Regions from separate parts of the Rheinheimera metallidurans genome, predicted to be linked through region 1. Evidence: predicted binding sites of a transcription regulator. Region 1 holds the regulator's gene; the other holds the start of a gene.
What was found. The regulator sigma-54, encoded in region 1, starts transcription at its own class of promoters, with help from an activator protein. The targets are predictions, from matches to a motif close to TGGCANGNTNCNTGCTT.
Positions count from the first base shown of each region.

Region 2: a site for sigma-54 is predicted at 1,717-1,733, ahead of MN199_RS07175 (THxN family PEP-CTERM protein). Genes of this name have one in related genera too.

Region 1 covers NZ_JALAHQ010000001.1:62,509-65,933, reverse strand. Annotated here, with positions in the region: gene lptB (LPS export ABC transporter ATP-binding protein) at 1-503, shown strand, start outside; gene MN199_RS00335 (RNA polymerase factor sigma-54) at 553-2,040, shown strand; gene hpf (ribosome hibernation-promoting factor, HPF/YfiA family) at 2,068-2,355, shown strand; gene ptsN (PTS IIA-like nitrogen regulatory protein PtsN) at 2,363-2,836, shown strand; gene rapZ (RNase adapter RapZ) at 2,833-3,425, shown strand, end outside.
Region 2 covers NZ_JALAHQ010000002.1:391,184-394,608, forward strand. Annotated here, with positions in the region: gene MN199_RS07170 (hypothetical protein) at 1-704, opposite strand, end outside; gene MN199_RS07175 (THxN family PEP-CTERM protein) at 815-1,648, opposite strand; gene MN199_RS07180 (FAD-binding oxidoreductase) at 1,814-3,425, opposite strand, start outside.

The DNA.
Region 1 (3,425 bases):
GTGCTCGCCAAGGTATTGGTTATTTACCCCAAGAAAGTTCTATTTTTCGCAAACTATCGGTGTATGACAACTTACTGGCAATTCTACAAACCCGAAAAGAGCTAAATAATGCCAAAAGAGCGGAAATCGCAGACGATTTATTAGAAGAATTTCACATTGGCCATATTAAACATAGCCTAGGTATGAGCTTGTCTGGCGGTGAACGCCGACGCGTAGAAATTGCCAGAGCACTCGCCGCTAACCCAGCATTTATTTTACTTGACGAGCCCTTTGCTGGCGTTGACCCAATATCCGTGTTAGATATCAAAAAGATAATTCAGCATCTTGGCCAACGCGGTATCGGAGTACTTATCACCGACCATAATGTGCGCGAAACCCTTGATGTCTGTGAAATTGCCTATATTGTTAGTCATGGAGAACTGATAGCGTCAGGCTCACCACAAGACGTACTAGCAAATCAGAAGGTACGCGATGTATACCTCGGCGAGCAATTCAGGCTATAGTAAATAAAAAACCATTGCAGCGGATCATTCAGGATAACGGTAGAAGTAGATGAAGCCCTCTTTGCAACTTCGCTTAGGACAGCAACTCACCATGACACCGCAGCTACAGCAAGCTATACGCTTGTTACAGTTGTCGACCATTGAGTTGCAACAAGAAATTCAGGAAGCGCTGGATGCTAACCCACTGCTAGAAGCAGAAGACGAGTACGACAGTTTTTCTGCCGATCCCAAAGACGCATCAGACACCTCAGAACACAGTAACTACGAGGCTGAGTACGCGTCTGATGAAAACTATGAGCCATCAGAGCCCGACAGCAGCGAATCCATGACTGAGCAAAATATTCAGGAAGATTTGCCGCTCGACAATAATTGGGATGACCTAGTAAGCGCAGCGCCAGTTACGGCAGGTAATAGCAGTGGTGAAGAAGATCTAGTATATCAAGGCGAAACCACTGAAACACTGCAAGACTATCTGCGCTGGCAAATGCAGTTAACCCCATTTTCCGCGACCGATCGCATTATTGCCGAAGTTATTATTGAAGCTATCGATGGCAATGGCTTATTAACCATTAGTTGTGACGACATTCTTGAGTCGCTTGGCTTAGACTACGTTGAAGCTGACGAAGTTGAAGCGGTGATAAAACGTATTCAGTTATTTGACCCTATCGGTGTTGGCGCACGCTCAGTGCAAGAATGTTTACTGGTGCAACTGCGCCAATTTTCAGCAGACACGCCCTATTTAGCCGAAGCGCAAAGTATGATTCGAGAGCATACTGAGTTTTTAGCCAATCGCGACTTTCGTTCTTTAATGCGAGTGACTAAACTCAAAGAGGACGAATTAAAAGAGGTTATGCAGCTGATACAAAGTTTAAACCCTCGGCCGGGTGCTGATGTCATTCGTGAAGAACAACAGTATGTTATTCCTGATGTTAGCGTAACTAAGGTTAAAGGCCGCTGGCAAGTTGAACTTAATCCAGATGCAATGCCCAAAGTACGTATCAATCAACAATATGCGTCAATGTCGCGTACTGCAAAAAATAGCGCCGATACTCAATTTATTCGCTCGCATTTACAAGAAGCCAAGTGGTTTTTAAAAAGTTTAGAAAGTCGTAACGAAACCTTATTAAAGGTATCAAACTGTATTGTACAGCAGCAACAAGCGTTTTTTGAGCACGGCGAAGAGGCAATGAAACCTATGGTGTTAAATGATGTTGCTGAAATGGTAGGTATGCATGAATCAACAATTTCGCGCGTAACCACCCAAAAGTATATGCACACACCTAGGGGCATTTTTGAACTAAAATTCTTTTTTTCTAGCCATGTAAGCACAGAAACGGGAGGTGAATGTTCATCTACAGCCATTCGAGCCTTTATCAAAAAGTTAGTCGCTGCAGAAAACCCAACTAAGCCACTTAGCGATAGCAAAATGGCGGACATTCTGTTAGAACAGGGTATTAATGTGGCCCGCCGTACAATTGCAAAGTACCGCGAATCACTGTATATACCTCCCTCAAATCAACGCAAAACGTTGCTGTAAATTAAGCCCAAAAGAAGGAACATGTCTATGCAAATCACGTTAACTGGTCGTCATGTTGAAATTACAACAGCTATAAAACAATACGTTGATACTAAATTTGCAAAGCTAGAACGGCATTTTGACCAGATAAACAATGTACACGTGACTCTAAACGTGGAAAAATTGAAACATATCGCCGAATCTAAGTTACTGCTAAATGGCGCTGAAGTATTTGCAGTAGCAGAAGACGAGAATATGTATGCTGCAATTGACCTGTTGATCGACAAATTAGATCGCCAGGTAATTAAGCATAAAGAAAAGACTGCACGACATTAATTAGAAGATGATGAACTTAACTTCAATGCTTACCGAGAACTGCACTAAAAGTGCAGTTCTTTTTAACAGCAAAAAACGTATTCTTGAATACATCGCCGAGCTGGCACATCAGCAGTTACCTGATATATCAGAATACAGCATTCTTGAAGCGCTAATGACACGAGAAAAGCTCGGCTCTACGGGTATAGGCGGCGGCATTGCAATTCCACACGGAAAACTAAAAGTAGTCACTAAGCCTATTTTAGTGTTCGTAGTAAGCAAAGAAGCCATAGCGTTTGATGCTATTGATAATCAACCAGTAGATATATTCTGTGCCATGCTAATTCCCGAAGATCAATGTCAAGCGCACCTAAGTACATTAGCTAGCATGGCAAAAATGTTTAGCCAAAAAGACTTTACCCGAAAAATACGGCACGCAGAGACCAATCAGCAGCTGTATCAATTGTTACTCGATTATAGTGCAACGGAAATAGCAAAATGAAATTACTAGTTGTCAGCGGTCGTTCCGGTTCAGGGAAGTCAGTTGCACTGCGCGTAATGGAAGATTTAGGCTACTACTGTGTTGATAATATTCCTGTGAATTTATTACCAACATTAGCCACCACAGTGATGGGGCAGTATGAACGCGTTGCGGTAAGTATTGACGTACGCAACCTGCCAGAAGATCCAGACGAATTAGCCGAAATACTGTCATATTTACCACGCAAACTTGATCTAACCATTTTATATTTAGACGCCGATCATTCCAGCCTAATTAAGCGCTTTAGCGAAACACGTCGCTTACATCCTTTGTCACATCAAGCAATGTCGTTAGATGAAGCCATTTCTCGTGAACAGCATTTACTTGACCCTATTTCTAGCCGTGCTGATTTATATATAGATACCACCGAGCTGAATATTCATCAGTTGGCGGAGCAGCTGCGAGAGCGAATTTTAGGCCAAAAAACCGGTAGATTAGTTATTTTGTTTGAATCTTTTGGTTTTAAATACGGCATACCCAAAGACGCAGATTTTATGTTTGATGCTCGGTTTTTACCTAACCCACACTGGGAACCCAATTTAAAACCCTT
Region 2 (3,425 bases), on a different contig from region 1:
TTGGTCAGGGCATTTGACAATAAGGGGTCAGTCAAAGGATGAGTAATAAAGGGTTCTAGTTCGCGCGCATCATGGCTAGCGGGTACATATAAGTTACAAAGGCCTAGCGCCAAGCTATAGCTGATAAGCAAAACTATTTGGCAGCGTTTTGCTGATAACTCAGGAAAAGCGTCTCTAAAATTTGTCTCCATTACAATAAGGTTTTTATCATAATGCAGCGCAAACTGTTGTGCTGCACTTAGTGCTTTTTCACAACGTTCATGCTCACCTAATTGGATATCTAAACCAAGACAAAAAATAAGATGATTAATATTATTTTTTAGTTCAAAAAATGAATAACTTGCATCGACACCGCCAGAATAAAATACGGCGTTATCGCTTGGCGCAACAGTATTGTCGTGCAGCTGTTGTTCGGGAATGAGTATGTTGACCCATTGTAAATCATCAAACCAAGACACAAAATACTGCTGAAACTGCGCTAAGTTGCTTAGTAGCGCTTTACTAACATTAAAGCTCTCATCAACGGTTAATTCTTCACCAAGCAGCATGGCTGGCATTAAACAACTAGCAAATGCAGCATCTGCAGCTGCAGGCAAGCTACGTTCAGTGCCGCTGAAGGTTAATTGAAGTGCGCGGTTATCTGCTTTCCAGCTCATTACAACGCGGTTGCCAATGGTCTCTAAAGTTAAAGCAGATAATTTCATCTTATTAAACCCTTAATATGCTATGACATAGATCTATTATCTTGTAGCTTTACCTTACCTTATAATACAAAAAAGCCAGCAAACTGCTGGCCTTTTTAGTATTCGTTTTATTACGCTTTTTTACGACGGCCGCTTAGCATTAATAAACCTAAACCTAACACAGCAATGGTAGCTGGTTCTGGTACAGTTACTAAGCGAGCTTGTACAAATAAATTGTTATCAGAATTTTCTGCCGTACGTAGCATGTTGTCATCAATTACAAAACCAGTATTCACATCACCCCATAAGCGGAATTCAATAACGTATTTCTGGCCACCAAAGGTAAAGGTAATTGGTACCGGAATACCAGAAATGTTGAAGTAATCATCACATGGTGTAGTTGAAAACTGTATATCTGGATTACAGTAACCGCCTTGATCGTTAAATGTTTCAGTAAAGTTTATACCAAACACCGAACCAGTTTGCGCCATAAACGGGCTAACAATATCAAACATAGTGAATAAGTTTAATTCAGCTAATGTTTTAGTACCCGCTACTACTTGACGGTTACGGTGCGTGATCATACCGGTGTCAACCCAACCAGCATCAGCGTCTAACACACCATTATACGATACGATATCTAAACCGCTAGGCTGACCCGCAACACGCGGAGTACCCCAGTTGACAGAGGTGTAAGCATCATTAATTCCGGCAGAGGCGTCGTAAAACTCTAAGCCACAACCATTTAACGCATTAGTTGCACCAGCTGCACAATTATGTATTGTTTCTACGCCGTTTTTTTGACGAGTTTTAGGTGCGTAGCCATCGTAAGTTAAACCGTCAGCTAACCAACCGCTAGAGGTTTCAAATGTAATACTAAATGCTGCTGCCGATACTGACGCACTACACGCTAATAAAGCTGCACTTCCAAGTGCTGTTACCAAAAAACCTACTCTTGATTTCATGACATCTCCGTTTTACTTAACTTATTATAATTATGCGTGTAACACTAACACACACTACTCCTAGCATTATGCAGCTACCGTGCCAAAACAAAAAATCGTTTTTTAACAATAACTTATCGCTTGCTTCTGTATTGGGTAAAATGTAAGTGTAAAAAATACCTACAGTTATTGAGTGGCTATATAACGCCCAGGCGATAATATGTTGTCGGTATCGAAGGTGTTTTTTAATAGCTGTAGTACATTTTCATACTCTAACGAGCTGTATTCAGACATAAATTGCGTCATATTTATATCTAGTCGATAGGGGAAAAAACCCTCTTTTAATAACTGCTCGTACAATTGGCGACGGCATGCTAGCGCTTTGCTATCCCAATCGATGCCATCATTTGATTGGCGGTTAAAACCGATACTAATTACGGCGTCTAAGCAACGTTCATTTAGTAAAGTGAAGGTTATTCCAGCTTCAAAACCAAACGAGGTTAAAACCCTGCTTACTATGGTTTCGATATTACGTGCGCATTGACCATCAGCGGGAGCGACCACGGCACACCAAATTAGCCCGACGCCATCTTGATCAAGCTTAAAGTCGTTATCTGGTAATGTCGGCATCCGCCAGTAAGCACTAGCCAGAAAATTATCGCTAGGCTTGCCTTGCATCATCATATGTACAGGTTTAAGCACGGCTAGCACTCTGGCCATATCTCGGCGTAATAACTTTGACAGCAGCCATTGATATTTTTCAATTAAACTCAACAAAGTATCACTAATAAAATTAAGTTGTGTTTTGTTAAAGCGCCGACAATGTGCTTTCAACGCAGCTTTGGCCAGCTTTATCTGCCCCTTTGTGCCATACAGAGCACCAGAGACGTTCCAACGTCCGACTTGCCATTGATTTTTTAAGCGGCTTAAATCTTGCTCAGGTAATGGATATGTCTGCTTTGCGGCTACGTCAGCAGGAAACTGCTGCAACCCTGGCAATACTCTAAACGCATTGGCGATATGCGGTAAGCTGGTTAGATAGCCTTGACGTTTTAATTGGCATAGGCTTTCAACTAGCTGTTCAAGGATGTCTTGCTCAGTTGAAATATAAAATGCCAAAAAACACTCTGGCTTGGGCATTAACCATAGTGTAATGCTTAGCACTATGCCCAAATTCGATTGAAAAAATAACCCGTCTAACGCTGGGCCTAAACCGGCCTGATAAACACCCGCAGCTTTAGCGTCATTAAAGCGATGCAAGCCCGTTTTAATAACCTGCCCACTAGCCAACATTACTTCAATACCACACACGTACTTAACATGTTCACCGTAAGCAGTATGTCCAAACCCTCGCTCCACTGTGTTACCCACTACACTGCAACTTGCACTAGAACCGGTACAATCCATCCAATGTTTGTCACCTTGTTCAAGTAAAAACTGCGCCAGCTCAGCCTGAGTAACGCCCGCCTCTACAGTTACAACACCCTGCTTTTTATCATAATTAGTTATTCGCTTTAGGCGACTAAGATTAACAATAACGCTATCTGAACTTACTGGCACCTGTGAGCCATAACCCCAGTTTTTTCCTGAGCTAATGGTATACAGCTGTTGCTTATATTGCTTGGCTATATTTAAACACGCGGCGAGCTGATCGCGCTCTGGATAAAGTACTGCCAGTACGCTAGATGTCGTAGCAAAGGTAGCGGTTTCAGCTTTACGTATACTCGGTGTATCAATCACTACTTGCTCAGCAGCAAGCAGTTGCTGCCATGCAGCTAGCGCAGCATTAAACTGGGAA